DNA from 2 places in the Citrobacter sp. LST-B2 genome. Region 2 is predicted to be linked to the other one. Evidence: predicted binding sites of a transcription regulator. Region 2 holds the regulator's gene; the other holds the start of a gene.

Region 1 (15,784 bases), 490 kb from region 2:
GTCTTTCTCGCCGGGCCGCCAGCCACAGTCCGCTGTTTTTCATGGCATAGCCAAAGAGCAAACCGACCGCCAGTGAAGGCAAGACCAGTTTCCAGTCCCCCTGCCCGGCAAACGTGGCGCATGCACCGATAAATGTGCCTGGCACAAATGACAGTAAAACTTGCTTTGCCTGGATACACATCAGGAAGGCCACCACGCCGGTAATCACATAACCCACCAGTTCGAGATGCGGCGTCAACGCGCTACCGTAAATAATGACCAACGCCCACACCACGCCGCTCAACAGCGTGGAGGCCGAAATGGCCACCCCCTTTAACCCACCCTGCGGACAGGCGAAATAGGCGGTACAACCTAAAAAGCCAGCCCAACTGAGTAAGCCAAGAGACACGGCCACCCATCCCCAGATACCGGAGAGAATGCCCGTTGTGATTGCAATGGAAAGAAGTATGTTCATGCCGCGCATGATAGCAGAAAACAACAATATGAATGAGATCACGCACACAATTTATGCAATGATTGAATCAAGTTGCATACAAAAGTGATGCATATCACAATTATTCATCAGTCTCTTCTTCCAGTTCATCCCACATCGCGCCAATGGCATCGCGTGTTAACGGCGCCATCGTTCGCCAGAAAGGGGTTGCGGCGTGCGCTTCCACTTTACCGAGGAAGGTATCACACCACGGAATGATGTAGTCCGCGAACAGAGTTTCCTGCGCCTCGCTTTCATCCTCCGCAGACTGATCTTCCAGCCAGGAGGCGGCCAGCAGCAACGTACCAATATGATCGGCTGGCGTTTCGCCAAGCGGCATACCCCGTGCAGAAAGGAAGGAGCGCACTTCTGATTCTGTCGCCCCTTCCACCCACGCGCTGCGATACGGTGGCACCGCGCACTCCGCACCGACAAACAGCGCGTTGTAATCCGCCGCCAACGGGGTCATATCACAGCTTTTCTGCAGACGCGCTAACAGTTCATCTTGCTCAAGCGGCCAGCTCGCCTGGAGTTTACCCTCGCGAATCAGGGTAAAAAGCGGAACCAGCAAAGGATCCTGCGGTTGACGGTAATACAGCGATCCCAGTACGCGGCACAGGATTGAAAACTCGTTCATCAAAATATTCCAGCTCGTGGTAGTTAAAGTTCAGCAAATTCAGGAATCGGCGCCATTCCGCGTGATTCCAGGAAATTGAGTAATCGCTTCGGGGTCACGTTCAAAATACGATCTTCCGGGAAATTCACCTCTTCGATAATTTTCAGACACTCACCGAAATCGCCCATTGTAAAGGCGGTATGAGAATCTGAGCCCAACGCCACCCAGCCGCCAGCATCACGTACCGCTGCCGCTACCGCGCGACAGTTTGCTTCACTGCCTTTGCGTGAATGAAGGAAGGAAGAGTTGTTAATCTCCAGTGCAACATTGTATTTTGCCGCAGCCTCGGCAATTGCCGTGATATCAACGGGATACTTCGGGTTTCCAGGGTGGCTAATGATATGCACAACGCCGCTCGCCATGGTGGCGATCATCGCCTGCGTATTGGTGGCTTCATCGTGGGGGGCGAAAACCGGCTCATGGAAGCCCGCGATGATCAGATCCAGTGAGGTGAGCATCGGCCCGGTGCAGTCGATTTCACCTTCGATATTTTTGATATTTGCCTCAATGCCTCGCAGGATCCCGACCCCATCCACCACGCGCGGCCAGATACGCATATTGATGAAATGCCAGTGGTGTGGAGCATCCGCCATGTCCGGACCGTGATCGGTAATTGCGAACAGTTTCAGTCCCTGACGCTTCGCCTGGGCGATGTAATCGCTCAGAGTACTATAAGCATGGGTGCTGGCGACGGTATGCATATGCAGGTCAACGGGATACATGTCTCTCTCCTGTGGTCATTTTTCGACAAGGATAGCAGGAATCGCCTGCGTTTATTAGTCGAAACCCGGCAGATGCCGGGTTTCCCTTAGTAACCGCGCTGACGGTCGACCTGCCCGGTCACCGCTTCGCCGTTTTCCAGATGCGAAATCGTACGGGAAATATAGGCGACGGCTTCAGCAGGACGCGTGACTGCCGCAATGTGCGGCGTCATCGCCACACGCGGATGTTTCCACAGCGGACTATCCACAGGCAGCGGTTCACGGCTGAAGACATCCAGCATCGCCCCTTTGAGTTTATTACTGTTCAGTGCGGCGAGCAGATCATCTTCATTAACGTGCACGCCACGCGCGAGATTCAGCAGATACGCCCCATCCTGCAGTTGGTCAAGCAGTTTGCCATTGATAATGCCGACCGTTTCCGCCGTATTGGGCAGCAGATTTATCAACACGCGAGTCTGGCTAAGGAATGCGCCTAACTCTTCAGTGCCAGCGAAACTCTCAACGCCAGGCCAGGTTTTACGACTGCGACTCCAGCAGCGCAGCGGGAAACCCCAGGCCTGCAAACTTTCAGCCACTTTCGCGCCCAGTACGCCAGCGCCCATGATTCCCACGGTAAACGTCTCGCGCGTATATTCCGGCAGCGGTCGCCATTGGCTCTCGTTTTTCAGCGCCTGGTAATCATCAAAACGGCGGAACCAGTGCAGCACCTGACTGACCGCGTATTCCTGCATCTGCAAGCCCATACCAGTATCTTCGAGACGAAAGAGAGGAATGGCGGGATCCAGCATCGTGGGATGGGCTTTCAGTTTGCTCAGGATCGAATCTACACCCGCCCCAAGTGCGAACACCGCCTTCAGTTTACGCCCTTCCAACATTTCTACCGGTGGATGCCAGACCAGCGCATAATCTGCCGGATCGGTATCGCCCTGCTTCCACTCCCGGACTCTGGCACCCGGAATAGCCTTTTCCAGGGCAGCGATCCACCAGGGGGTATCAAACGTAGGGTGATAGAAAATGATATCCATATTGACTCCTGCGGGTTGTTGTGCGGAATTTTTCGCACTTATTATCATCGTTTTCAAAGGGATCATCAGCATAGCAAATTCGCTGGCGCTGGCAAAAAAAGCAGTTTTCGCCTAATTAACCTACAGGTTGCTTGAAGTTTGTATAAACGCACGATTTTTTGGAAAAGTTGATTGACGCAGGCGGCGTATTTCCCTAAATTAGCGCCCGTTCCAGTCGTTGAGGAACAACAATATGGTGAGGTGTCCGAGTGGCTGAAGGAGCACGCCTGGAAAGTGTGTATACGGCAACGTATCGGGGGTTCGAATCCCCCCCTCACCGCCATATTTCAGATGAGAGCCGGTACTTATGTATCGGCTCTTTTCTTTTATATTCCTCAATGGGGGGGATGAGAATCCCCGACCGGGGGTCGACAACGGGCGCAGCCCGTTGGACGGAATGGCCGCAGGCCATGACGCCCGCAGGGCGAGCGAAGCGAGTCAATCCCCCCCTCACCGCCATATTTCAGATGAGAGCCGGTACTTATGTATCGGCTCTTTTCTTTTATATTCCCCAATGGGGGGATGAGAATCCCCGACCGGGGGTCGACAACGAGCGAAGCCAGTCAATCCCCCTCACCACCCTATGTGACATTCGCCTAAAAAACAAAGCCCGGTTTTCCCGGGCTCTGAGCGCAAAGATTGCTAACTTAACTGTACGCATTCAGCGTTCGTTGGCAGAGCGCCGAGCGAACGCAATCATCTTTATTGAAGCGAACAATCCCTATCATTTCATCTTCTTTAAAGCGGGCCAGCGCGTCACTGAGCCCTGACTGAACATGAGGGGGTAAATCGCACTGGGTAATGTCCCCGTTGACGATAACCGTCACATTCTCCCCGAGGCGCGTTAAGAACATCTTCATTTGCGCAGCAGTGACGTTCTGAGCCTCGTCAAGAATGACCACTGCATTTTCAAATGTACGTCCGCGCATGTAGGCGAACGGCGCGATTTCCACCTTACCGATTTCAGGTCGCAGGCAATACTGCATAAAAGATGCCCCGAGTCGTTTAACCAGCACGTCATAAACCGGCCGGAAATAGGGAGCAAACTTCTCCGATACATCTCCAGGTAAGAAGCCGAGATCTTCATCAGCCTGCAGAACTGGACGGGTGACAATGATCCTGTCTACATCTTTATGTATCAGGGCCTCTGCTGCTTTTGCCGCACTGATCCAGGTTTTACCACACCCGGCTTCGCCCGTAGCGAAAATCAGTTGTTTACTCTCGATAGCATTCAGGTAGTGCGATTGAGCCTCATTGCGCGCCATGATTGGCGTGGCGTCGCGACTGTCGCGCGCCATGCCAATCGCTTCTACGCCACTCATCTGCACAAGCGAGGTGACCGATTCTTCTTCACGCTGTTTATGACTGCGTGAGTCCCGTCTCAGCACACGTTTTGCTTCACGACGAGCTTTGATCACTGCTTTTTGTCTTCCCATGGATAGCACCTTGAGTTGTTGGTATTCATCACACGCGCCGTTGGCAGCGCGATTATGCGCACGAACATCTGCGGGTTGGCTTCCTTGTAAGCCATTGCTTGCCTTTCGAATAGACGCCACACACGGCTACGCGCACCGAATATGGCGTCAGTAACACGAAGAAGAGGGGAAAATGAGAGAAATTTAGCGGTGACGAGATGGCTACCGGAGGAGAGACTTCCGCGTAATAGGCTGCAAAAACTGTCAGAAACGTGTCCACGAGAGGACTTTACCATTCGCGATCTCCATAGTGAATAACCATCACTGCCGGGAACTACCGCTATTACGTATAATTACATCAGAACTTAGCAATAACGCAACAATATTTTTACCTGACGTTAACTAAATTCTCATTTCTGTTGGCAACAGTCTCTTACGGAGATATTACAAAATTATTTCAAAAAACGGATCATATAAAAAAAGAATATTTTCAGCCGCGTGAGACGCAACATACCCCGCCCACAGACGGGGTATCACTGTCAGGCTTCAAGCAGAGACTGGCCCAGATAGCGATCGGCCTGCTTGATTCCCGGTAGCGCGAAGAAATAGCCGCCGCCAATCGGCTTAACGTACTCTTCCAGCGCTTCGCCGTTTAGCCGCTTCTGCACGGTCAGGAACCCTTTTTCCAGGTCGTGTTGATAGCAGACAAACAGCAATCCCATATCAAGCTGTCCGGATGGCGTCACGCCAAGGGAGTAGCTGTATCCACGACGCATCATCAGGCTCGACTGCGTCTGCGCCGTGCGTGGATTCGCCAGACGAATGTGGCTGTCCAGCGCAATGACGTTGCCGTCCGGGTCGCTGGCGTAATCCGGCACATCATGTTCGTGCTGCATCCCCAACGGAGCGCCGGTGTGCTTATCGCGGCCAAAAATGGTTTGCTGCTCTTTGAGCGGCGTGCGATCCCAGAATTCGACGCGAAACTGAATCAAACGAACAGCCTGATAAGATCCGCCAATGGCCCACGCCGGTTCCCCCTGCTCCGCCGTCACCCACACCACGTCCTGCATCAGCTTTACATCGCTGCTGTCCGGATTCGCCGTACCGTCTTTAAAGCCCAGTAAATTGACCGGAGTCTCTTTACCCTTACTGCGCGCCGCATGGTCGGATATAAACCCTTCTCGCTTCCAGCGAACGCTCAGCAAATCCGGCGTATGTTTGATGATATCGCGCAGGGCATGGATCACCGTGTCCTGGGTGTTAGCGCAAATCTGTAGCAACACATCGCCATGGCATAACGCCGCATCCAGAGAGTCATTCGGGAAACGGGTCATTTTCTGCAACGTCTTTGGCATCTGCGCCTGTAGGCCAAAGCGCGTATCGAACAGCGAATGCCCCACCGACAGCGTCATGGTCAGGTTATCCGGCGCGATGAAGGCGCCGAGGATCCCGGAGTCCATTGGTGGCATACGCGGGTTCGGCGTTTCCGGTGCCGGGCCGCCAGTGGTCAGGAAAGCAATACGTTTCGTCAGCAGGCGAAACAATCGTTCGAGCTCACCTTTATCCGATGCCAGAACGTCAAATGCCACCAGCATCATTGAAGCCTGCTGCGGCGTCAAAATACCCGCCTGATGGGGACCGTAAAAAGGCTGAGTCTCGCTACGAGCATCCGGCGACAAGGTTCCCGGCGCGCTTTGCGGCTTTTGCGCATGGGCGACCGGACAACCGCCGGCCAACGCCAGCGCGCCGCCGAGCGCGCCCATTCCTTTCAACAAACGTCTGCGTGACGGTTCGCTCACGCCGTTTTTATTATCATGCTGCATGGTGCTTAATCCAGACCCAGTACACCGCGTAATTGCGCGAGATCTTCCGCCAGCGTCGTAATCGGGCCTTTCAGCGCGTTGCGATCTGCATCGGTCAGTTTATCGTAAGTCTCAAAACCGTCTTTGGTGCGATATTTCGCGAGGATGGTATCCACTTTTTTGAAGTTCGCATCCACTTTTGCTAACAGCTCGCTGTTCTCTTTTTGCAGTTGCGGACGCAGCAGGTCTACGATCTTCTGCGCTCCGTCAACGTTCGCCTGGAAATCCCACAGATCGGTATGGCTGTAGCGATCTTCCTCGCCGCTGATTTTACTGGCCGCCACTTCTTCAATCAGTCCTGCTGAACCGCCAACCACTTTTGACGGTGGGAATGCCAGTTCACTGATGCGTTTTTGCAGATCCAGAACGTCGGTATTTAACTGATCGGCGTAGTTCTCCATCCCTTTGACCGAGTTATCGCCAAACAGCGCTTTTTCCAGACGGTGGAAGCCGGTAAATTTCGGATCGGCGGCTTTTTGTTCGTAATCGTCTTCACGGGCATCGATGCTGCCGTCAAGATCGGAGAACAGCTCAGCAATCGGCTCGATACGTTCGTAATGCTGACGAGTTGGCGCATACAGTGACTTCGCTTTCTCCAGATCGCCCGCCTTAATGGCATCGGTGAAGGCTTTAGTTCCCGCCACCAGCTGCGCGGTCTCTTCGGTCACATAGGCTTTATAGTTGGTGATAGCGCCACCCAGACTCAGCAAAGTGTCACTCTGCGCGGCATCGGCCGTCGCGCTGCCCTTAACAATCAACTTCCCTTTCGGGTTAGTCAGCAGGCCACAGGTCATGTCATATTCGCCCGGTTGCAGATTGGCAGTCATCTTCTGGCTGAATCCCGGCGCGATGTTTTCGCGTTCTTCAACCACCATCACCCCCTTCAGGATCTCCCATTCCAGCGCTTTCTGACTGTGGTTTTGAATGATGAACTGGGTTTTGCCGGCATTAACCGTAATGCTCATCGGCTCACATTGTTTATCCGTTACCGTGACGTTAACCTGCGGAATATCCGCAGCATGGGCAGTAAAAGCAGAAGCAAACAGTGCAGCCATGCCAAGCTGCAGCGCACTACGGCGAAAGTGATTCGTCATGACCATCCCTTTAAATAAGTATGTTGTAACTACATAAGAGTTTGCGTCGCGAAGCGTCAAGGCGCTGCGCGGGACGCGGTTGTGCCTGTGCGCGGCGGCAATGCAAACACCACCAGCGCCGGTATCAGATAGATAAACCAGACCGCAACTTCACTGACGCTCGGAGCTTCCTGGTAGCCAAAAATGCCTTCCATCAAAGTGCCAAACAGCGAGTGCGTCGAAAGAATAGCGCTCATATCAAATGCCACGTCCTGGAAGTGATTCCACAATCCCGCTTCGTGGAAGGCGCGAATCGCGCCTGCAGCAAGACCGGCTGCCACCAGCAAAATGAACAGGCTGGTCCACTTAAAGAAAGCGCCCAGGTTCAGACGGATACCGCCCCAGTAGAGTAAGAAACCGAGAACAACCGCAGTCGCCAGCCCCAGCATGGCCCCCACTGGCGGCCAGATCCCAACATCCTGTTGAAAGGCCGCCAGCAGGAAAAAAACGGATTCCAGCCCTTCACGCGCCACGGCGAAAAAGACCATCATAATCAGTGCCCAGCCGTGGTGATTACCGCGCTGTAATGCGCTGTCGACCGCCTGCTCCAGTTGGACTTTGACGTTGCGCGAAACCTTACGCATCCAGAACACCATCCAGGTGAGGATCACCACAGCAATCACCGCGACGATACCCTCAAACAGTTCCTGCTCCTTCTGCGGAAACTCACCGGTGGTCTCGTTGATGAAGATCCCAAGGCCCAGACACAGCGCCGCCGCCAGAAATACACCAATCCACATCACGCCAATCCAACGGCCTCGTTGGGTACGCTTCAGATAGCTGGCAATCAGGCTGACTATCAGCGCGGCTTCCAGCCCTTCACGCAACATAATTAGAAACGGAACAAACATGCCAGACACCCTTAAACGTTATTCTTAGTCAACTGATGCAAAGAAAGGTAAATTACAGTGATAGTGATTATCATTACGACAAGAGAAAACTCAAGCAGAATGTAATGATAATGATGTCAGAATGTAAACACTTAGCGGGTTAATGATTGTGGCAGGAAGCGATAGCTGAAAAAGACAAAAAAGCCCGCACGAAGCGGGCCTGATTAGTCAGTGAACTGAGACGTTAGCCTTCCTGCAAACGCGATGGCGGTGCGGAATGATAGTGCGCGTCAGCCTCAGCAAAGCGTTTGAGCATCGCCGATGATGGCGCTTTACCCAACAGACTGAAGACGACGATACCGACGCTGCCGAAGATAAAGCCCGGAATGATTTCGTACAGATCCAGCCAACCGAAATGTTTCCAGACGATCACCGTCACGGCACCGATAATCATCCCGGCCAGTGCGCCGTTGCGAGTCATACGCGACCACATCACCGAGAACAGTACCACCGGACCAAACGCGGCGCCGAAACCAGCCCAGGCGTAGCTCACCAGACCCAGCACCCGGTTATCCGGGTTCGCCGCCAGGGCAATCGCCACCAGCGCGACCACCAGCACCATAATGCGCCCTACCCAAACCAGCTCCTGTTGGCTGGCACCTTTGCGCAGGAACGCTTTGTACAGATCTTCGGTAATGGCGCTGGAACATACCAGCAACTGACAGCTCAGCGTTGACATTACCGCCGCGAGAATCGCAGACAGCAGGATACCGGCAATCCACGGGTTAAACAGGATTTGCGCCAGTTCGATGAACACGCGCTCCGCGTTCTGATTCACCGAACCCGCCAGCGCCGGATTGTTGTTGAAGTAAGCGATGCCGAAGAAACCGACCGCGACCGCACCTGCCAGACAGAGGATCATCCAGGCCATGCTGATACGGCGGGCATGAACGATGCTGTGGTGGGAATCCGCCGCCATAAAACGTGCCAGAATGTGTGGCTGACCAAAGTAGCCCAGGCCCCAGCCCATCAGGGAAATGATGGCGACGAAATTCAGCCCTTTGAGCATATCAACGTTCTCAATGCTCTTCTGTTTAATGACTTCCAGCGAATCGCCAAAGCCCCCAACGCTGATGATGACAATCACCGGCGTCAGGATCAGCGCAAAAATCATCAGACTGGCCTGTACGGTATCCGTCCAGCTTACCGCGAGGAATCCGCCAATAAAGGTATAGAGGATGGTGGCCGCCGCGCCTGCCCACAGTGCGGTTTCGTAGCTCATGCCAAAGGTGCTTTCAAACAGACGCGCCCCTGCCACGATGCCGGATGCACAATAAATAGTGAAGAACAGCAGAATCACCAGCGCGGAGATAATGCGCAGAACCCGGCTCTTGTCTTCAAAGCGCCCGGTGAAGTAGTCCGGCAGCGTCAGGGCGTTATTATTATGTTCGGTGTGCACGCGAAGGCGCCCGGCCACCAGCTTCCAGTTGATCCACGCCCCTAACGTCAGGCCGATGGCAATCCAGCTTTCTGAAATCCCGGAAATGAAAATCGCGCCCGGTAAGCCCATCAGCAGCCAGCCGCTCATATCTGACGCGCCCGCAGATAATGCGGTGACAAATGGCCCGAGACTGCGGCCCCCCAAAATATAATCATCAAAGTTCTTGGTTGAACGCCAGGCGATAAAACCAATCAGTATCATGCCAAAAATATAGACACAGAACGTCACCAGCATCGGTGTGCTAATTGCCATAAAATCTCCAGACTCTTCTGTTTTATTGCTCTGCCGGAACGTGGCAAAGCCTGTTGTATTTCCCGGGCGACCGTATCCTGCCGGAAGCGCGGTTTATTCACAATCGATTTAACACATCATTTACATCAAATTTAAATGCAGATGAACACTATTTTCTGGCAGGTTGCACTCTCTCACATTTTTCGCGGTTGCACCTTTTAAAAGTGTTAACTGCCGCAGAGAAAAAGATAGCGTTATTATTTTTCCCAACGTCATACATCTTTCTTTTATTAACATTTCATTCATTTTTAAGCTTGTTATACAGGTCACATTTAACGTGGTTGCACAAAGTTGCAACATAGTAGATATTTCTCGATAACGATAAGCAGTACCTCACCGAACAACAGGAGCAGATGGCATGGGAACCACCACGATGGGGGTTAAACTGGATGACGCAACGCGCGAGCGCATTAGGTCAGCGGCAACGCGAATTGATCGCACCCCGCACTGGTTGATTAAGCAGGCAATCTTTAATTACCTGGAAAAACTGGAAAACGATGACACGCTGCCAGAAATTCCTGCGCTATTGGCCGGAGCCGCCAACGAAGGCGATGAATCCACGGCACCGCAGGAAGAGATCCATCAACCTTTCCTGGAATTTGCCGAGCAGATCCTCCCACAGTCGGTCTCGCGTTCCGCCATTACCGCCGCGTATCGTCGCTCTGAAACTGACGCGGTCTCGATGCTGATGGAACAGGCGCGTCTGCCGCAGCCGGTAGCCGAACAGGCCCATAAGCTGGCTTACCAACTGGCGGATAAACTGCGTAATCAGAAAACAGCCAGCGGCCGTGCCGGTATGGTGCAAGGCTTGCTGCAGGAGTTTTCTCTCTCTTCGCAGGAAGGGGTGGCGCTGATGTGTCTGGCGGAAGCGCTGCTGCGTATTCCGGATAAAGCCACGCGCGATGCCTTAATCCGCGACAAAATCAGCAACGGTAACTGGCAGTCGCACATTGGTCGTAGTCCGTCGTTGTTCGTCAACGCGGCGACCTGGGGTCTGCTGTTCACCGGTCGTCTGGTCTCCACCCATAACGAAGCCAGCCTTTCTCGCTCTCTGAACCGCATTATCGGTAAGAGCGGTGAGCCGCTGATCCGTAAAGGCGTCGATATGGCGATGCGTCTGATGGGCGAACAGTTCGTGACCGGAGAAACCATTGCCGAAGCGCTGGCGAATGCCCGTAAGCTGGAAGAAAAAGGCTTCCGCTACTCTTACGATATGCTGGGTGAAGCCGCGCTGACCGCAGCCGATGCGCAGGCCTATATGGTCTCCTATCAGCAGGCGATTCATGCAATTGGTAAAGCGTCGAACGGACGCGGGATTTATGAAGGTCCGGGGATCTCTATCAAGCTCTCCGCCCTGCACCCGCGTTACAGCCGTGCCCAGTACGATAGAGTGATGGAAGAGCTCTATCCGCGCCTGAAGTCGTTGACGCTGCTGGCGCGCCAGTATGATATCGGCATCAATATCGATGCCGAAGAGGCCGACCGTCTGGAGATCTCCCTCGATCTGCTGGAAAAACTGTGTTTTGAACCTGAACTGGCTGGCTGGAACGGTATTGGTTTCGTCATTCAGGCGTACCAGAAACGTTGCCCGTTCGTCATCGATTACCTGATCGATCTGGCCACCCGCAGCCGTCGCCGTCTGATGATCCGCCTGGTCAAAGGCGCCTACTGGGATAGCGAGATCAAACGCGCCCAGATGGACGGTCTGGAAGGCTACCCGGTTTACACGCGCAAGGTCTACACCGATGTCTCTTATCTCGCCTGCGCGAAAAAGCTGCTCGCCGTACCGAATTTGATCTACCCGCAATTTGCAACCCACAACGCCCATACGCTGGCAGCCATTTACCAGTTGGCCGGACAGAACTACTATCCAGGTCAGTATGAGTTCCAGTGCCTGCACGGAATGGGTGAGCCGCTGTACGAACAGGTCACCGGTAAAGTGACGGATGGCAAACTTAACCGTCCGTGCCGCATTTATGCACCGGTTGGCACCCATGAAACGCTGCTGGCGTACCTGGTGCGTCGTCTGTTGGAAAACGGGGCGAACACCTCCTTTGTTAACCGTATCGCGGATACCACGCTGCCGCTGGACGAACTGGTGGCCGATCCGGTCGAGGCCGTTGAAAAACTGGCGCAGCAGGAAGGTCAGACCGGTCTGCCGCATCCGAAAATTCCGCTGCCGCGCGATTTGTACGGCAAAGGGCGCGAAAACTCTGCCGGTCTGGATCTTTCCAACGAACATCGTCTGGCCTCCCTCTCCTCTGCCCTGCTCAACAGCGCGCTGCAAAAATGGCGAGCGTTGCCGATGCTCGAGACACCGGTTGCCGAGGGCGAAATGAGCCCGGTGGTCAACCCGGCAGAACCGAAAGACATCGTCGGTTATGTCCGTGAAGCCAGTGAAACTGAAGTCGAACAGGCGCTGCAAAGCGCGGTGAACAATGCTCCTATCTGGTTTGCGACGCCGCCGCATGAACGTGCCGCCATCCTCCATCGCGCTGCCGTGTTGATGGAAGGCCAGATGCAACAGCTGATCGGCATTCTGGTGCGTGAAGCCGGTAAGAGCTTCGCCAACGCCATTGCCGAAGTGCGTGAAGCAGTAGACTTCCTGCATTATTACGCCGGTCAGGTGCGTGACGATTTTGATAATGAGACCCACCGCCCGCTCGGTCCGGTTGTTTGCATCAGCCCGTGGAACTTCCCGCTGGCCATTTTCAGCGGACAAATCGCCGCCGCGCTGGCTGCAGGCAACAGCGTACTGGCAAAACCCGCGGAACAGACGCCGCTTATCGCAGCCCAGGGCATTGCCATCTTGCTGGAAGCTGGCGTACCGCCGGGCGTGGTGCAACTGCTGCCTGGCCGGGGTGAAACGGTGGGCGCGCAATTGACCGCCGACAGCCGCGTGCGCGGCGTGATGTTTACCGGTTCTACCGAAGTGGCGACGCTGCTGCAACGTAACATCGCGACGCGTCTGGATGCACAGGGACGTCCGATTCCCCTGATCGCCGAAACGGGCGGCATGAACGCGATGATCGTTGACTCGTCTGCCCTCACCGAACAGGTGGTGGTCGACGTACTGTCCTCGGCATTTGACAGCGCCGGACAGCGCTGCTCCGCGCTGCGCATACTCTGTCTACAGGATGATATCGCCGACCACACGCTGAAAATGCTGCGCGGCGCGATGGCCGAATGCCGGATGGGCAACCCGGGGCGTCTGACCACCGATATCGGTCCAGTGATCGACAGTGAAGCCAAAGCCAATATTGAACAGCATATTCAGGCTATGCGGGCGAAAGGTCGTCCGGTATTCCAAGCGGCGCGTGAAAACAGTGAAGATGTCCGTGAATGGCAAAGCGGTACATTCGTTGCGCCAACGCTGATCGAACTGGAAAGCATTGATGAGCTGCAAAAAGAGGTCTTTGGTCCGGTTCTGCACGTTGTACGCTACAACCGTAACAACCTGGACGCGCTGATTGACCAAATCAACGCCTCCGGCTACGGTCTGACGCTGGGCGTCCACACCCGTATTGATGAAACCATTGCCCAGGTCACCGGTTCGGCGCACGTAGGCAACCTGTACGTTAACCGGAATATGGTGGGGGCGGTCGTCGGCGTACAGCCGTTCGGCGGCGAAGGACTCTCGGGGACCGGCCCAAAAGCCGGTGGGCCGCTCTATCTCTACCGTCTGCTGGCAAATCGTCCGGAAAATGCGCTGGCCATCACTCTGGCGCGTCAGGATGCGGCCTATCCGGTAGACGCCCAGTTGAAAGCCGCGCTGATCCAGCCGCTGGAAGCGCTCAGCGAGTGGGCGGCCGATCGCCCTGTGTTACGTCAACTTTGCCAACAGTTTGGCGAACTGGCGCAGGCCGGTACGCAGCGTCTGCTGCCTGGCCCTACCGGGGAGCGTAACACCTGGACACTGTTACCGCGTGAGCGCGTACTGTGTATCGCGGATGATGAACAGGATGCGCTGGTGCAACTTGCCGCCGTCACTTCGGTCGGGAGTCAGATTTTGTGGACTGACGATGCTTTCCACCGTGATCTGGCGAAACGCCTGCCGGCAGCGGTTTCTGCCCGCATTGCGTTTGCGAAAACCGACAGCCTGACAACGCAGCCTTTTGATGCGGTGATCTTCCACGGCGATTCCGATCAGCTTCGTGCCCTGTGTGAAGCGGTAGCAGCCCGTGAAGGCGCGATTGTCTCGGTACAAGGTTTCGCCCGTGGTGAAAGCAATATTCTGCTGGAGCGACTGTACGTCGAGCGTTCGTTAAGCGTGAACACGGCAGCCGCCGGAGGTAACGCAAGCCTGATGACAATTGGCTAAGGCTGTGGTTAATTAAGGCTCCGGAAACGGGGCCTTTTTTTATGGAGCCAGAGGGAATGATGAAACGAATACTACTCACCTGCGCTGCGCTGCTGCTCAGCGGTCAGGCGCTGGCCGATGACTGCGCAAATGCCAGCACGCAAGCGGAAATGAATACCTGTGCTGTCACCCAGTATCAGACGGCAGACAAAGAACTGAATGAAACGTATCAGAATGCGCTGAAACGCGCAGCCCCGCCACAGCAGGAACTGCTGAAAAAGGCGCAGACCGCGTGGATCGCCATGCGCGATGCCGACTGCGCGCTTATCAGCTCCGGCACCGAGGGGGGAAGTGCTCAGGTGATGATCGCCAATCAGTGTCTGGCGGATAAAACCGCCGAGCGTGAAGCGTTTCTCGCCTCGCTGCTACAGTGCGAAGAAGGCGATATGAGCTGCCCACTGCCGCCTGCCAATTAACGAACGCGAATTCCCTCAATAATCATGCGTTGAACGTTTTCAACCGTCTGATTAAAAAAGGTTTCGTCACGCAGCGTTGCGCCCGTCACCGCCTCAACCTGAGGCGCAAAATCGGCGTAATGCTGTGTTGAAGCCCAAATCATGAAGATCAGATGATGCGGGTCGATCGGCGCCAGTTTGCCGCTCTTCACCCAACCGGCAATCAGGGCGGACTTTTCATCAATCAGCGTTTTCAGATCGCCGGTCAATTCATCCATCAACAGCGGCGCACCGGCCAGCATTTCCATGCAAAAAAGACGCGAGGCCTGCGGGTAATCACGGGACACTTCCAGCTTCAGCCGGATGTACTCTTTAATGGCAGCCAATGGCGCAAAATCTTCCCTAAACGCTTTTAAGGGCGCCAGCCAGATATCCAGAATTTGACGTAGCACGGCGACATACAGCGCCTCTTTTGACGGGTAGTAATAAAGAAGATTGGTTTTGGAGACGCCGGCCTGCTCGGCAATGTGTTCAATACGGGTGCCGTGAAAACCATATTGTGAAAACGTATTTAATGCGGCTGTCAGAATCGCTTCGCGTTTCGCGCTGACCGCCTGCGAGCGTTTACCTGTTTTTTTCTCAGCACGTTCGGCCATGCCCTTTCCTTGTTCGGTGAATCTGTCAGTGGCGCATAGTCTGCGTGGCGTTTCCTTTCAGTTCAACCTGACGGGCAAAAAAAACCGCCGGAGTATCCGGCGGCGGTGGCGTCATCACGCAGTTAGGGGAGGCTGAACATGATGATCGACAAGTGCGGCAATGCTAGCTGTTACGGCTACCACCACTGCTCTTGCCCCCTTTTTTACCTGCTTCAGAGGCACGCTGCGGGTCATTTTTAAAATTCCCCCCGCTGTGCTGACCACCTTTCTTACCTGCTTCTGATGCTCTTTCGCGGTCTTCGGCAAAATTACCGGAACCGCCTCGATGGTTTGCCATTACTGACCTCCGTCATTGATTAGACATCATATTGCATAGGTACTGAGGAGTGACTCCTCACGCCACGGAT
Region 2 (15,784 bases):
GAAACGCCAGGCGCGCCACGGACGTCATATCAGTGAATTCGATCTCGATGCCGCGCTCGCACGCCGTCCGGCGCTGATCTTAATGGATGAACTGGCGCACAGTAATGCGCCGGGTTCACGCCATCCCAAGCGCTGGCAGGACATTGAAGAACTGCTCGACGCCGGTATTGATGTCTTTACCACCGTCAACGTGCAGCATCTCGAAAGCCTGAACGATGTGGTCAGCGGCGTGACGGGGATTCAGGTGCGCGAAACCGTGCCGGATCCGTTTTTTGACGCTGCCGACGAGGTGGTGTTGGTCGATTTACCACCTGACGATCTGCGCCAGCGCCTGAAAGAGGGCAAAGTCTATATTGCGGGACAGGCCGAGCGTGCTATTGAACACTTTTTCCGTAAGGGTAATTTAATCGCGCTACGCGAACTGGCGCTGCGCCGCACCGCCGATCGGGTGGACGATCAGATGCGCGCCTGGCGCGGTCGTCCGGGTGAAGAGAAGGTCTGGCATACCCGCGACGCCATACTGCTCTGCATTGGTCACAACACCGGCAGTGAAAAACTGGTGCGTACTGCCGCACGACTGGCGTCGCGACTGGGCAGCATCTGGCACGCCGTCTACGTCGAAACCCCCGCGCTGCATCGCTTGCCGGAAAAGCAGCGGCGCAATATTCTGCACGCCCTGCGACTGGCGCAAGAGCTGGGCGCGGAGACCGCCACGCTATCCGATCCCAGCGAGGATAAAGCGGTGGTCCGCTACGCTCGCGAGCATAATCTGGGAAAAATAGTGCTGGGGCGGACGTCAACGCGACGCTGGTGGCACCGGGAGTCGTTTGCCGATCGGCTGGCGAAACGCGCCCCTGAGCTGGATTTGATGGTGGTCGCCCTCGATGAGCCACCGGTGCGGACGCTGTCGTCCCTGCCCGATACCCGCGCCTTTAAAGACAAGTGGCGGGTGCAAATTCAGGGCTGTCTGGTTGCCGTTGCACTCTGCGCTCTGACAACGTTTATCGCCAGCCAGTGGCTGGCCGCCTTTGATGCCGCAAACCTGGTGATGCTCTATCTGCTCGGTGTGGTGGTCATCGCTCTCTTCTATGGTCGCTGGCCATCGGCGTTTTCCACCTTTATTGGCGTGGTCAGCTTTGATCTGTTCTTCATTGCGCCGCGCGGCACGCTCGCCGTCTCGGACGTGCAGTATCTCCTCACCTTCGGCGTCATGCTGACGGTTGGACTGGTCGTGGGTAACCTGACGGCGGGCGTGCGCTATCAGGCTCGCGTTGCGCGCTACCGGGAACAGCGAACTCGTCATCTTTATGAGATGTCGAAAGCGTTGGCGATGGGGCGCAGTGCGCAAGACATCGCCAGTACCAGCGAACAATTTATTGCCTCCACCTTTCATGCCCGCAGCCAGATTTTATTGCCGAATGAAGAGGGCAAACTGGCCGCCCTCACCCACCAGCAGGGAATGACCCCCTGGGATGATGCTATTGCCCGCTGGAGCTTTGATAAAGGGTTACCGGCAGGCGCTGGCACCGATACCCTGCCAGGCGTGCCGTACCAGATCCTGCCGTTACGCAGCGCCGACAAAACCCACGGCCTGGTGGTTGTCGAACCCGGCAATCTGCGTCAGTTAATGATCCCCGAGCAGCAGCGACTGTTGGAAACCTTCACTTTGCTGGTGGCGAATGCGCTGGAACGTCTGACCTTAACGGCCAGCGAAGAGCAGGCGCGGCTGGCCAGCGAACGGGAAAGCCTGCGCAACGCTCTGCTCGCGGCACTTTCTCACGACCTGCGCACCCCGCTGACCGTGCTGTTTGGTCAGGCGGAAATCCTCACGCTCGACCTCGCCAGCGAAGGCTCGCCTCATGCCAGACAGGCCAGCGAAATTCGCCAGCATGTACTGAATACCACCCGTCTGGTGAATAACCTGTTGGATATGGCGCGGATTCAGTCTGGTGGTTTCAACCTCAAAAAAGAGTGGCTGACGCTGGAAGAAGTAGTGGGCAGCGCGCTGAAAATGCTGGAGCCAGGCCTGGTTCATCCGGTAAACCTTTCCCTGCCCGCGCCGCTGACCCTCATTCACGTCGATGGCCCCCTGTTCGAACGGGTACTGATTAATCTGCTGGAGAATGCCATTAAATATGCCGGACCGCAGGCGGAGATCGGCATCGACGCGCACGTTGAAGACGAACATCTGCAACTCGACGTCTGGGATAATGGGCCAGGCATTCCACAAGGACAGGAGCAGCGCGTGTTCGATAAATTCTCACGGGGGAACAAAGAGTCGGCGGTGCCGGGCGTCGGGCTGGGGCTGGCCATTTGTCGGGCGATAGTGGAAGTGCATGGCGGGTCAATTGCCGTCTATAATCGCCCTCAGGGCGGTGCCTGTTTCCGTGTTACACTGAGGCAAGACGCTCCACCAGAACTTGAAGATTTTCATGAGGATATGTGACAAACGTTCTGATTGTTGAAGATGAGCAGGCCATTCGCCGCTTTCTGCGTACCGCGCTGGAAGCCGATGGGTTGCGCGTGTACGACGCCGAGACGCTTCAGCGTGGTTTGCTGGAAGCGGCAACGCGCAAGCCCGATCTCATTATTCTCGATCTCGGCCTGCCGGATGGTGACGGCATCGATTTCATTCGCGACCTGCGACAGTGGAGCGCCGTCCCGGTGATCGTGCTCTCTGCACGTAGCGAAGAGAGCGATAAAATTGCCGCGCTCGACGCCGGTGCCGACGACTACCTGAGCAAACCGTTTGGCATTGGCGAGTTACAGGCACGTCTGCGCGTCGCCCTGCGCCGTCATTCTGCAACGCCCTCTCCTGAGCCGGTGGTACGCTTTTCCGATGTGGTCGTCGATCTCGCTGCGCATCTGATTCATCGCGGAGAAACAGAAATCCATTTAACACCGATTGAGTTTCGCCTGCTGGCCGTGTTGCTCAACAACGCCGGGAAAGTGCTGACCCAGCGCCAGTTGTTGAACCAGGTCTGGGGACCGAACGCCGTCGAGCACAGCCATTATTTGCGTATTTATATGGGTCACTTGCGACAGAAACTGGAGCGTGATCCCGCGCGCCCCCGCCACTTTATTACCGAAACCGGTATTGGCTATCGTTTTATGCCATGAATGGTTATTCATTATTTTTAAATAAATCTTAAAATTAATTTTTATTATTCTTACTTAGCCGAAATTATATTATTTCGGGTATTTAAGATTTTCCACAAAATTAAAAAATACAGAATTATAACAAATAATAAACAAAACGATATCTTATCGCCAGCCATGCATAAAAAACGACTAAATATTTTGCGAATGATCGTTTTTTATTGATCTCCTTCACGGATCAGGCCGTTTTCCTGGATAAAATACCTTCACCTTCTACTGATAAAGAAAAGGTAATCAAAATGGAAAACAATAGCCGTACTATGCCACATATCAGGCGGACAACACATATTATGATGTTTGCCCACCGTAATAGTTTTGACTTTCATTTCTTTAATGCCCGTTAGTCTTTCGACTATGGGCACTCCAGCATACAGGTCTTCCTGACTCGCTGTATCGCAGGCTCACGCCTGTATTCCTCAGTGCTCACTCTGCTTAAGCCTTGATTTGCCTGTGACCGGACAGGTAAGGTTTTTTGCATCCTGAAAAAAAGCAATTTACTGATTTATTTATCAGGGGACACACTTTGCTTTTATTCCGGCGTTATCAGTTTCTCATTCGGGAAATTGAGGACCTGCTATTATCTGAAAATAAAGAGATGAAAATGTCTGAATTAAAAATTGCCGTGAGTCGTTCTTGCCCTGACTGTTTTTCTACACAACGCACGATTGTGAATGTTGATGAAAGTAATTTTATTGATGTCGCTGCCGTCGTGTTGTCTGTCAATGATATTGAACGTGGGAAGCTCGATGAAATTGACGCGACCGGATACGGTATTCCGGTATTTATCGCAACCGAAGAGGAAGAGCGCGTTCCGGCAGAACATCTGCCGCGCATTTCGGGCGTATTCGAATGCAATGAAGCCCGTACCGCTTTCTACGGTCGTCAGTTAGAAACGGCAGCCAGTCATTACGAAACACAATTACGACCACCGTTCTTCCGCGCGCTGGTTGATTATGTAAACCAGGGAAACAGCGCCTTCGACTGCCCAGGACATCAGGGCGGCGAGTTTTTCCGCCGTCACCCGGCAGGTAACCAGTTCGTGGAATATTTCGGCGAAACGCTTTTCCGCTCCGACCTGTGCAATGCTGACGTAGCAATGGGCGATTTGCTGATCCATGAAGGCGCACCGTGCATCGCCCAGCAACATGCCGCGAAGGTTTTTAATGCCGATAAAACCTACTTTGTGTTAAACGGAACCTCTTCGTCTAACAAAGTGGTGCTGAACGCACTGCTGACTCCGGGCGATCTGGTGCTCTTCGACCGTAACAACCACAAGTCAAACCACCACGGCGCGTTATTGCAGGCGGGCGCAACGCCGGTCTATCTGGAAACCGCACGTAACCCGTACGGCTTTATCGGCGGGATCGATGCCCACTGCTTTGAAGAAAGCTACCTGCGCGAACTGGTCAGCGAAGTGGCGCCGCAACGGGCTCGTGACGCACGTCCATTCCGTCTTGCCGTTATCCAGTTGGGCACCTACGACGGCACGATTTATAACGCCCGTCAGGTGGTGGATAAAATTGGTCACCTTTGCGATTACATTCTGTTCGATTCTGCCTGGGTGGGCTATGAGCAGTTTATCCCGATGATGGCGGATTGTTCTCCGCTGCTACTGGAACTGAACGAAAACGATCCGGGCATTCTGGTAACGCAGTCCGTTCACAAACAGCAAGCGGGCTTCTCCCAGACCTCGCAAATTCACAAAAAAGACAGCCATATCAAAGGTCAGCCGCGCTATGTGCCGCATAAACGCATGAATAACGCGTTCATGATGCACGCCTCCACCAGCCCGTTCTATCCGCTGTTTGCCGCACTGGATATTAACGCCAAAATGCACGAAGGCGTCAGTGGCCGCAACATGTGGATGGACTGTGTCGCCAACGGTATCGACGCCCGTAAGCTGATCCTTGATAACTGCCATCATATCCGTCCCTTTGTTCCGGAACTGGTTGATGGCAAACCGTGGCAGTCTTATCCGACTGCGGAAATCGCCAACGATCTGCGCTTTTTCCACTTCGTCCCTGGCGAACACTGGCATGCGTTTGAAGGTTACGCCGAGCATCAATACTTTGTTGACCCTTGCAAACTGTTGTTGACCACCCCGGGTATCAACGCACGCAATGGCGAGTACGACACCTTCGGCGTCCCGGCGACTATTCTTGCCAACTTCCTGCGTGAAAACGGCGTGGTCCCGGAAAAATGCGACCTCAACTCGATCCTGTTCCTGCTGACCCCGGCGGAAGACATGGCGAAACTGCAACAACTCGTCGCCCTGCTGGTGCGCTTCGAGCGCCTGCTGGAATCTGACGCACCGCTGGCGGACGTTCTGCCGTCTATCTACAAACAGCACGAAGCGCGTTATGCCGGTTACACCCTGCGCCAGTTGTGTCAGGAGATGCACGACCTGTATGCGCGTCACAACGTGAAACAACTGCAAAAAGAGATGTTCCGCAAGTCCCATTTCCCGCGCGTCAGCATGAACCCACAAGATGCCAACTACGCCTATCTGCGTGGTGAGGTGGATCTGGTGCCGCTGCCTGAGGCCGAAGGCCGTATTGCCGCTGAAGGCGCGCTCCCTTACCCGCCGGGTGTGCTGTGTGTGGTTCCTGGGGAAGTCTGGGGCGGTGCGGTACTGCGTTACTTCAGCGCACTGGAAGAAGGGATCAACCTGCTGCCCGGTTTCGCGCCGGAACTTCAGGGTGTGTACATCAACGAGTGCGATGGTCGCAAACAGGTGTGGTGCTACGTGATTAAACCGCGTGAAGCACAAAGCGACCTGTTGAAAGGAGAAGCATTATGAGTAAAGCCAAATCCAATAAAATGGGCGTGATGCAGCTCACCATCCTGACCATGGTCAATATGATGGGCTCCGGGATCATCATGCTGCCGACCAAACTGGCTGAAGTCGGCACCATTTCGATTATCTCCTGGCTGGTGACAGCCGTCGGGTCCATGGCGCTGGCCTGGGCGTTCGCCAAGTGCGGAATGTTCAGCCGTAAAGCCGGCGGGATGGGGGGCTACGCAGAATATGCGTTTGGTAAATCCGGTAACTTTATGGCGAACTACACCTATGGGGTATCGCTGTTGATTGCCAACGTCGCCATTGCCATCTCCGCCGTGGGTTACGGTACCGAACTTTTCGGCGCCACCCTCTCCCCGGTGCAAATCGGTCTCGCCACCATCGGCGTACTGTGGATCTGTACGGTCGCGAACTTTGGCGGTGCGCGCATTACCGGACAGATCAGTAGCATTACCGTCTGGGGGGTGATCATTCCGGTGGTCGGTCTGTGCATTATCGGCTGGTTCTGGTTTAGCCCGACGCTGTATGCCAACTCGTGGAACCCGCATCATGTACCGTTCTTTACCGCCGTCGGTTCCTCTATCGCCATGACGCTGTGGGCGTTCCTTGGTCTGGAATCCGCCTGTGCGAACGCGGAAGTGGTGGAAAACCCGGAGAAGAACGTACCGATTGCCGTACTGGGCGGGACGCTGGGCGCGGCGGTGATCTACATCGTCTCTACCAACGTGATTGCCGGGATTGTGCCTAACATGGATCTGGCTAACTCCACCGCACCGTTTGGTCTGGCGTTCGCGCAGATGTTCACACCGGAAGTGGGTAAAGTGATCATGGCGCTGATGATCATGTCCTGCTGTGGTTCATTGCTGGGCTGGCAATTCACCATTGCGCAGGTCTTTAAATCCTCTGCCGATGAAGGCTATTTCCCGAAAATCTTTTCTCGCGTGACCAAAGTCGATGCGCCGGTTCAGGGGATGCTGACGATTGTTATCATCCAGAGTGGCTTATCGCTGATGACCATCAGCCCGTCGCTGAACAGCCAGTTTAACGTGCTGGTCAACCTGGCCGTGGTGACGAATATCATTCCGTATATTCTGTCGATGGCCGCACTGGTGATCATCCAGAGAGTGGCGAACGTTCCGCCGTCAAAGGCGAAGATGGCAAACTTTGTCGCCTTCATCGGTGCGATGTACAGCTTCTATGCGCTCTACTCGTCAGGTGAAGAAGCGATGTTGTATGGTTCCATCGTGACCTTCCTCGGCTGGACGCTGTACGGCCTGGTATCACCACGCTTTGAACTGAAGAATAAGCACGGTTAAGGCTAGCCAAACAAAAAAGGAGCCTTTCGGCTCCTTTTTTAATTCAGTGGTACAACTCAGGCGTTTTTCAGCACTTCGCTGACGATTTCGACCGCTTCTTTCTCGATCTGCTTGCGATGTTCTTCGCCAAGGAAGCTCTCGCAATAGATCTTGTACGCATCTTCCGTACCCGACGGGCGTGCCGCGAACCAACCATTGTCAGTCATGACTTTCAGACCGCCAATCGACGCACCGTTACCGGGTGCCGCCGTCAGACGTGCTGTGATCGGGTCTCCAGCCAGCGTACTGGCGCTGACCATCTCCGGAGACAGTTTCGACAGCGCCGCTTTCTGTGCCGATGTTGCGCCAGCTTGCAGACGGTTGTAGCTCGGCGCACCAAAACGGGCGGCAAGCTCGTTGTAGTGCTCCTGCGGGTTCTTCCCGGTGACGGCAGTAATTTCTGCTGCCAGCAGACACATGATGATCCCGTCTTTATCAGTAGACCACGGCGTACCGTCAAAACGCAGGAAGGATGCCCCCGCGCTCTCTTCGCCGCCAAAGCCGAAGCTGCCGTCAAACAGACCATCAACAAACCATTTAAAGCCAACCGGAACTTCAACCAGTTTACGCCCCAGATCGTTAACCACGCGGTCAATCATTGCCGACGACACCAGCGTCTTACCGACAGCCACGTCTTTGCCCCACTGCGGACGATGCTGGAACAGGTAGTTGATAGCCACCGCCAGGTAGTGGTTTGGATTCATCAACCCCGCCGGAGTGACAATACCGTGACGGTCATAATCCGGATCGTTGGCGAACGCCAGGTCAAACTTATCACGCAGCGCCAGCAAACCGGCCATGGCACATTCAGACGAGCAGTCCATACGGATTGCGCCATCTTTATCGAGATGCATAAAGCGGAAAGTCTGATCAACCTGATCGTTTACGATGGTCAGATTCAGTTTGTAATGCTCTGCGATACGCTTCCAGTATTCAATACCGGAGCCGCCCAGCGGATCCACACCCAGCGTCAGACCGGCTTTCTGAATCGCCGCCATATCGACGATATCTGCCAGCCCCTCAACGAACGGCTGTACCAGGTCCTGCTCTTTGACATGACCGGATGCCAGCGCTGCATCCAGAGAAATGCGCTTCACGCCTTTCAGATCGTCAGCCAGCAGCGCATTCGCCCGATCTTCCACCACTTTCGTGACGTTGGTATCTGCCGGGCCACCATTAGGCGGGTTGTATTTAATGCCACCATCTTCTGGCGGGTTGTGGGACGGGGTAATCACAATACCGTCAGCCAGCGGACCGCCTTTTTTGTTGTGAACCAGAATGGCATTTGACACAGCGGGTGTTGGGGTAAAACCGTTGTTCTCCTGAACAATCACATCAACACCGTTCGCGGCAAGCACTTCCAGAACGGAGATAAACGCCGGTTCAGACAGTGCATGGGTATCTTTCCCCACGTAGCATGGACCCGTAATACCATTTTTTGCACGTTCTTCCGCGATAGCCTGCGCAATCGCCAGAATGTGGGGTTCGTTGAAGCTATGACGGCCTGCACTGCCACGGTGTCCGGAGGTGCCGAACTTCACCGCGTGTTCCGCATTTCCTTTTGCGGGCTTCAGTACATAGTATTGTGACGTCAGTTGCGCGACGTTAATCAAATCACTCTGTTGCGCAGGTTTACCTGCACGGTCGTGGATTGCCATTGCCTGGTCCTTTTCTGCATGGATTAAATTGTTCCGCAAACCTTTTCAATCAATTCCGCCGGGAATTGCATTGACTGCATGATGTGCTCAATCATGCTGCATTTACGGCCGGTGTTGGTGTTGGTGATCACCCAATACGGCGTGCCGGGCACGTGTTTTGGTTTGGTTTGGTTACCGTTTTTCAGTAGCGTCTGTTCATCAGCCGCGAAGTAGACACGCGTACGGCCATGCAACGATTCGGTTGCCTCAGCAAACGCGTGCTGATCCAGTGTATAGAGTGTAGTCAGCACCAGCATAAAGCGGTTAACGGCCTTCTTCTGTTCCGCATATTCATCGGACAGAAGCAGTTCACGCATAGCGCGCACTTTATCTTTGACAAGATTGACGGGTTTCGCCTCAGCAACAACCGGTTGCGCAGCGCGAACCTCTTTTGTCACTGGCGTGACGGGCTGTGATGCGGCGGAAAACTTCAACATACGCCGTAAAATCTCGGATGCGCTCTCGCCGATATGCTTCGTGTGGCTGGCAATATAGCTGTAGAGTTCATCATCAACTTCAATCGTTTTCATCTTAATCCAGTGCGGTGTCTTATCTGATCTGAAATACAAATCGTTGGGAGTATAGGAGCAAATCCCAACAGCGAATAGCGTCAAACCCGGCTGAACAAAAAACTCGGAGAAAACCGAAGTGGTTGCAGCCCAGTGGCAGAATGGTCAACATAATACCCTAACCCGACAGAGCGAAAAAAAGAACTTTGCCATGAAATTGAATATCCGAGCGCAATCCGCACAAAACCTGCACAATAATTCTCCCATCGTACTGGTTCACGGTTTATTTGGCAGTCTGGACAATCTGGGCGTGCTTGCTCGTGATCTGGTGAACGACCATGACATCATCCAGGTCGATATGCGTAACCACGGTCTCTCTCCTCGCGACCCAGTGATGAACTACCCGGCGATGGCGCAGGATCTGCTGGATACGCTGGATGCGCAACACCTCGAAAAAGCCACCTTCATTGGCCACTCGATGGGGGGTAAAGCGGTGATGGCGCTCAGTGCGCTGGCTCCGGAACGCATCGATCGCTTAGTGGCTATCGATATCGCCCCGGTGGACTATCATGTCCGCCGCCACGACGAAATTTTCGCGGCTATCAACGCGGTGACGGCATCAGCGGCAAAAACTCGCCAGCAGGCGGCAGCGGTCATGCGCGAACATCTTAATGAAGAAGGCGTGATTCAATTTTTGCTGAAATCGTATGTTGACGGCGAGTGGCGCTTCAACGTGCCGGTACTGTGGGAACAATATCCGCATATCGTCGGCTGGGAGACAATTCCCGCCTGGAATCATCCGGCGCTGTTTATCCCCGGCGGCAACTCCCCATACGTCACCGAGGCGTATCGCGACGATTTACTGGCACAGTTTCCGCAAGCACGTGCGCATGTGATTGCCGGGGCCGGTCACTGGGTGCATGCCGAAAAACCGGAGGCGGTGTTGCGCGCCATCCGTCGTTATCTTAATGAAACAGCTAACTGATTAAAAACTCAGCGTCCGTGCGCGATTACGCGTGTGAACGTTGGCGCGCCTCATTCGCTGATGTATGATGGCGCGCTATCCATCCGGGCAGAGGCCTGGCTGATTGTTTCCCCGAAGTCACCAATATCATGGCCAAAGAACAAACGGACCGTACGACACTAGATCTGTTCGCGCACGAGCGTCGCCCGGGACGACCGAAAACCAATCCGCTTTCACGCGATGAACAGCTGCGCATTAATAAGCGTAATCAACTCAAACGCGACAAAGTTCGCGGTCTTAAGCGTGTCGAACTCAAACTCAACGCAGAAGCTGTTGACGCGTTGAATGAGCTGGCGGAATCCCGAGAGATGAGCCGCAGTGAACTGATCGAAGAGATATTGATGGCCCAACTGGCAACGCTACGCGGCCAGGATCTCGCCTGAAATTATCCTCTCTCCCACTTTCGTGTAGCATGGAGTGCACTCGTATGCGTTTGCTATTTCCGCATACCTGACTGTTCTGCTATGATTGCCCTTATCTGTGGGCAATTCGCCACCACCATTTCAATAAGTTTCAAGAGGTTACTTTACTCATGGCAATCACTGGCATCTTTTTCGGCAGCGACACCGGGAATACCGAAAATATCGCAAAAATGATTCAAAAACAGCTTGGTAAAGACGTTGCCGATGTGCATGACATTGCAAAAAGCAGCAAGGAAGATCTCGAAAGTTATGACATTCTGCTGCTTGGCATCCCAACCTGGTACTACGGTGAAGCGCAGTGCGACTGGGACGACTTCTTCCCTACCCTCGAAGACATCGATTTTAACGGCAAACTGGTCGCACTGTTCGGCTGTGGCGATCAGGAAGATTATGCAGAATACTTCTGCGACGCGTTAGGCACAATCCGCGATATCATTGAGCCGCGCGGTGCAACCATCGTGGGTCACTGGCCGACCGCTGGCTATCATTTTGAAGCCTCCAAAGGTCTGGCGGATGATAACCATTTTGTCGGTCTGGCGATTGACGAAGACCGTCAGCCGGAACTGACCGCCGAGCGCGTGGAAAAATGGGTGAAGCAGATCTCTGAAGAATTGCACCTTGATGAGATCATCAACGCCTGATGTACGGCGGCGCAGACAAGGTTTGCGCCGCATCAATAGACAGAACCAATCAAAATAATTGCTACAAATTTGTAACTTTCTTGCCCATCCCTGTACAATGTGCGGGAGTTTTTAGGTGGCGCTCTCATTTCCAGGCAATACCGACTATTTATTAACATTTGCCAGAGGCTTGCAGTTTTCATTTAGACACGGCAGTCCTATAATGAAACGCATTATCCCGAGTGCAATTTCTGTCACTTCTTGTATGAAGTGAATCGTTTAGCAACAGGACAGATTCCGCATGACTGACAACAATACCGCATTAAAGAAGGCTGGCCTGAAAGTAACGCTTCCACGTTTAAAGATTCTGGAAGTTCTTCAGGGACCGGATAACCATCACGTCAGTGCGGAAGATTTATACAAACGGCTGATCGACATGGGTGAAGAAATTGGTCTGGCGACCGTGTATCGCGTGCTGAACCAGTTTGATGACGCCGGTATCGTAACCCGCCACAATTTTGAAGGCGGCAAATCCGTTTTCGAGCTGACCCAGCAGCATCATCACGATCACCTGATTTGCCTTGATTGCGGCAAAGTGATCGAATTTAGCGATGAGTCTATTGAAGCGCGCCAGCGTGAGATCGCGTCGAAGCATGGCATTCGTCTGACGAACCATAGCCTCTACCTCTATGGCCACTGCGCTGAAGGCGATTGCCGCGAAAACGAACACGCGCATGACGCGAAATAATCTGCATTATTCTGAAAAGCCAACCTGCCGGTTGGCTTTTTTTATGCCTGCCATTCCCTACTCAGCGCTTTCTTCTGCCTGCATGTTGCTTTAATGTAAAATATCTTACCCTGCTTCGTCCGGAGAATCGAAATGGAACTTCGCCAGCTACGTTACTTTGTCCGTATTGTAGAAACCGGCAGTATGGGCAGCGCGGCGCTCGATCTCGACATCGGCGTGTCCGCCCTGAGCCAGCAGATGACGCGGCTGGAAAACGAACTCGCGATCCGCCTGTTGCAGCGAACCACGCGCGGCGTCACGCCCACTAACGCTGGTCTGGCCTTTTACTCGCAGGCACAACTGGCGCTACGCCACGCCGATGATGCGATCCTGGCCGCTCGCGAGGCGCGTCTTTCGGGACACGTCAGCGTCGGCATGGCCCCCAGCACCGCCTCCATCCTGGGAATACCGTTTATTCATGCCATGCGGGAACATTACGCCGACGTTCGCCTGCACGTGGTGGAAAGCCTGTCGGGTAATCTGGAACGGATGATCAACACGCGCCAGATTGATCTGGCGGTCGTGTTTCAAAAAGAGAAGATCCTGCGCTGGAGCGCCAGACCGGTTCTTGAGGAGCGCCTGTTTCTGATTGGCACACACGAGCTGCTGGTGGATATTCCGGATGACACCATAACGCCTGCTCAACTGGCGAATATTCCCCTGATCATGCCAAGCCAGGGACACGGCCTGCGTGGCAGACTGGAAGCCATCTGTCAGGAACACGGACTGAAGGTCGATATTGCCACGGAAATTGACGGCCTGACGTTACTGATGCGCGCCGTTGGCAGCGGACTCGGCGCCACGCTGCAACCCGGTGCAGCCATTTCGCATCTTGAGAGGGAAGCGCTAAGAGTGATCGGCGTCCATAATCCTGTCCTCAGCCGCCCCAATTTTCTGGTCAGTCTGTCGGACGATGAACTCACCCCTGCCGGTCTTGCAGCCCGCGTAATACTCACAAAAGTCATGCGTGAACTCGTTGAAACCGGTCATTGGCCGGGCGCAACCCTTTACGCTCCCTAAACCCCTCTTTAGCTATTCGTCATAGCGCCCATACAATCAGCACGTATACATTTCAATTACAAATTTAACAAATAGTTAAATGGTAATGGAGTAGACGATGGTTGATGTACTGGTGATTGGCGGTGGTAATGCCGCGTTATGTGCCGCCTTAACCGCCCGTGAGGCAGGAGCTTCCGTGCTGCTGTTAGAGGCTGCGCCCCGGGAATGGCGCGGCGGGAATTCCCAACACACGCGCAATTTACGCTGTATGCACGATGCGCCACAGGATGTGCTGGTCGAGAGTTATCCCGAAGAGGAGTTCTGGCAGGATCTCTGGCGTGTCACCGAAGGCAATACCAATGAAGCGTTGGCGCGACTGGTGATCCGGACCTCTTCCCAGTGTCGCGACTGGATGCGTCAGCACGGCGTTAATTTTCAGCCTCCGCTCTCTGGCGCGCTGCACGTGGCGCGTACCAATGCCTTCTTCATGGGCGGCGGTAAAGCCCTCGTGAACGCCTATTACCGCAGCGCAGAAAAGCTGGGGGTACAGATTCGCTACAACACGCCGGTACAGGCACTTGAATTGCGCAACGGCGAATTCATCGCAGCCCTGGCAGGTCACGAGCGCATTGAGGCGAAAGCCTGCGTACTCGCCGCCGGTGGATTTGAATCCAACCGCGAATGGCTGCGCGACGCCTGGGGAGAGAACGCTCGTGGCGAATGGCCAGCCGATAACTTCCTCATTCGCGGCACCCGCTTTAATCAGGGCGTCTTGCTCAAGTTTATGATCGATGCCGGTGCTGACATTATCGGCGATCCGTCTCAGTCCCACTGTGTAGCGATTGATGCCCGGGCCCCGTTGTACGACGGCGGCATTTGTACCCGCGTGGATTGCGTCTCACTGGGTGTGGTAGTCAACCGGGACGCGGAGCGCTTTTACGATGAAGGCGAAGATTTCTGGCCGAAACGCTATGCCATCTGGGGGCGTCTGGTTGCCCACCAACCGGGGCAGATTGGCTACTCCATTATCGACAGCAAAGCGATCGGTCACTTTATGCCGCCGGTTTTCCCCGGCGCACAGGCCAATACGCTGAGTGAACTGGCCCGCCAGTTGGGGCTGGATCCCGAACGCTTTACCCATACCGTGGAGCACTACAATCAGGCCTGTCAGCCGGGTCAGTTTGATCACACGAAGCTGGACAACTGCGCGACGCAGGGCCTGACGCCACCGAAAACGCACTGGGCGCGGCCTATTGATACGCCCCCCTACTACGGTTATGCCCTGCGACCGGGGATCACCTTTACCTACCTGGGACTGAAAGTGAATGAACACGCTGCGGTTCACTTCGCAGGCACCCCCAGCCGTAACCTGTTCGTTGCCGGTGAGATGATGGCTGGCAACGTACTGGGCAAGGGCTATACCGCCGGTGTCGGCATGTCCATCGGCACCACGTTTGGTCGCATCGCAGGTAAAGAAGCCGCGCAGGCAGCACGTAAGGAGGCGCATCATGAAGCAGCTTGAAAAACTGATCATCGAGGCCAAAATTCTCACCGAGCCAGAAGCTGAAGTCGAGCGGGTGATGCAGGTGTGTAATGCCTGTCGCTATTGCGAAGGGTTTTGCGCCGTGTTCCCGGCGATGACGCAACGGCTGGAATTTGGCAAAGCGGACATTAACTATCTGGCAAACCTGTGCCATAACTGCGGCGCCTGTCTGCACGCCTGCCAGTATGCGCCGCCCCATGAGTTTGCGATCAACGTGCCGAAAGCAATGGCGGAAGTGCGTCTGGAAACGTATCAACACTACGCACAACCGGCGGCCTTCGGAGCGCTGTATCGCCAGGCTGGCGTTACCGTGACGCTGGCACTGGTCTTTAGTCTGATCCTCTTTTTACTCCTCGCGATGGGGCTGAAGGGATCGCTACTCCATCCGCCGCTGGCCGGTGATTTCTACCAAATCTTCCCGCACAACCTGCTGGCATGGATGTTTGGATCGGTTTTCATGCTGGCGATCGGTTTACTAATGGCAGGGGTGATCCGCTTCTGGCGCGAGATCTCTCCCGTCGGGCCGCGTCCGGCGGAAATTGCCGAAGCGTCGCACAACGCGCTGACGCTGAAATACCTCGATGGCGGACATGGCAAAGGCTGCAACGAGGCGGACGATGCTTTCACATTGATGCGTCGTCGTTTCCACCATTTCACCTTCTACGGCTTTATGCTCTGTTTCGCCGCGACCGTGGTGGCGACGGGTTACCACTACTTCGCCGGTTGGGAAGCCCCCTACCCGTTCTTCAGCGTGCCGGTCATGCTTGGCACGCTCGGAGGAATCGGTTTAATTGTCGGCCCGGCAGGCCTGCTGTGGTTAAACCTTAAGCGCTCGCCACTGCATGGCGACGCGCGACAGAAACCGATGG

The links. Region 2 encodes Fur, which represses iron uptake genes when iron is present. Its sites were predicted from a motif close to ATAATAATGAGAACNACTATCAA; they were not measured.
Region 1: efeU (iron uptake transporter permease EfeU) is a predicted target of Fur. The motif match lies at 8,253-8,275, and genes of this name have one in related genera.

What each region holds. Positions count from the first base shown of each region.
Region 1 covers NZ_CP192598.1:2,046,335-2,062,118, reverse strand. The annotation lists gene ACQ0PY_RS09815 (DUF1097 domain-containing protein) at 1-454, opposite strand, end outside; gene ACQ0PY_RS09810 (TorD/DmsD family molecular chaperone) at 555-1,109, opposite strand; gene ACQ0PY_RS09805 (phosphatase) at 1,133-1,870, opposite strand; gene ghrA (glyoxylate/hydroxypyruvate reductase GhrA) at 1,957-2,895, opposite strand; tRNA gene ACQ0PY_RS09795 (tRNA-Ser) at 3,130-3,217, shown strand; RNA gene ACQ0PY_RS09790 (RtT sRNA) at 3,261-3,393, shown strand; gene phoH (phosphate starvation-inducible protein PhoH) at 3,582-4,370, opposite strand; gene efeB (iron uptake transporter deferrochelatase/peroxidase subunit) at 4,889-6,172, opposite strand; gene efeO (iron uptake system protein EfeO) at 6,178-7,305, opposite strand; gene efeU (iron uptake transporter permease EfeU) at 7,362-8,195, opposite strand; gene putP (sodium/proline symporter PutP) at 8,419-9,927, opposite strand; gene putA (trifunctional transcriptional regulator/proline dehydrogenase/L-glutamate gamma-semialdehyde dehydrogenase) at 10,325-14,287, shown strand; gene ACQ0PY_RS09755 (lysozyme inhibitor LprI family protein) at 14,347-14,742, shown strand; gene rutR (HTH-type transcriptional regulator RutR) at 14,739-15,377, opposite strand; gene ACQ0PY_RS09745 (con-10 family general stress protein) at 15,541-15,714, opposite strand.
Region 2 covers NZ_CP192598.1:1,559,256-1,575,039, reverse strand. The annotation lists gene kdpD (two-component system sensor histidine kinase KdpD) at 1-2,446, shown strand, start outside; gene kdpE (two-component system response regulator KdpE) at 2,443-3,120, shown strand; gene speFL (leader peptide SpeFL) at 3,399-3,503, shown strand; gene speF (ornithine decarboxylase SpeF) at 3,761-5,959, shown strand; gene potE (putrescine-ornithine antiporter) at 5,956-7,275, shown strand; gene pgm (phosphoglucomutase (alpha-D-glucose-1,6-bisphosphate-dependent)) at 7,332-8,972, opposite strand; gene seqA (replication initiation negative regulator SeqA) at 8,996-9,541, opposite strand; gene ybfF (esterase) at 9,732-10,505, shown strand; gene ybfE (LexA regulated protein) at 10,634-10,927, shown strand; gene fldA (flavodoxin FldA) at 11,077-11,607, shown strand; gene fur (ferric iron uptake transcriptional regulator) at 11,888-12,334, shown strand; gene tcuR (tricarballylate utilization LysR family transcriptional regulator TcuR) at 12,467-13,393, shown strand; gene tcuA (FAD-dependent tricarballylate dehydrogenase TcuA) at 13,491-14,894, shown strand; gene tcuB (tricarballylate utilization 4Fe-4S protein TcuB) at 14,881-15,784, shown strand, end outside.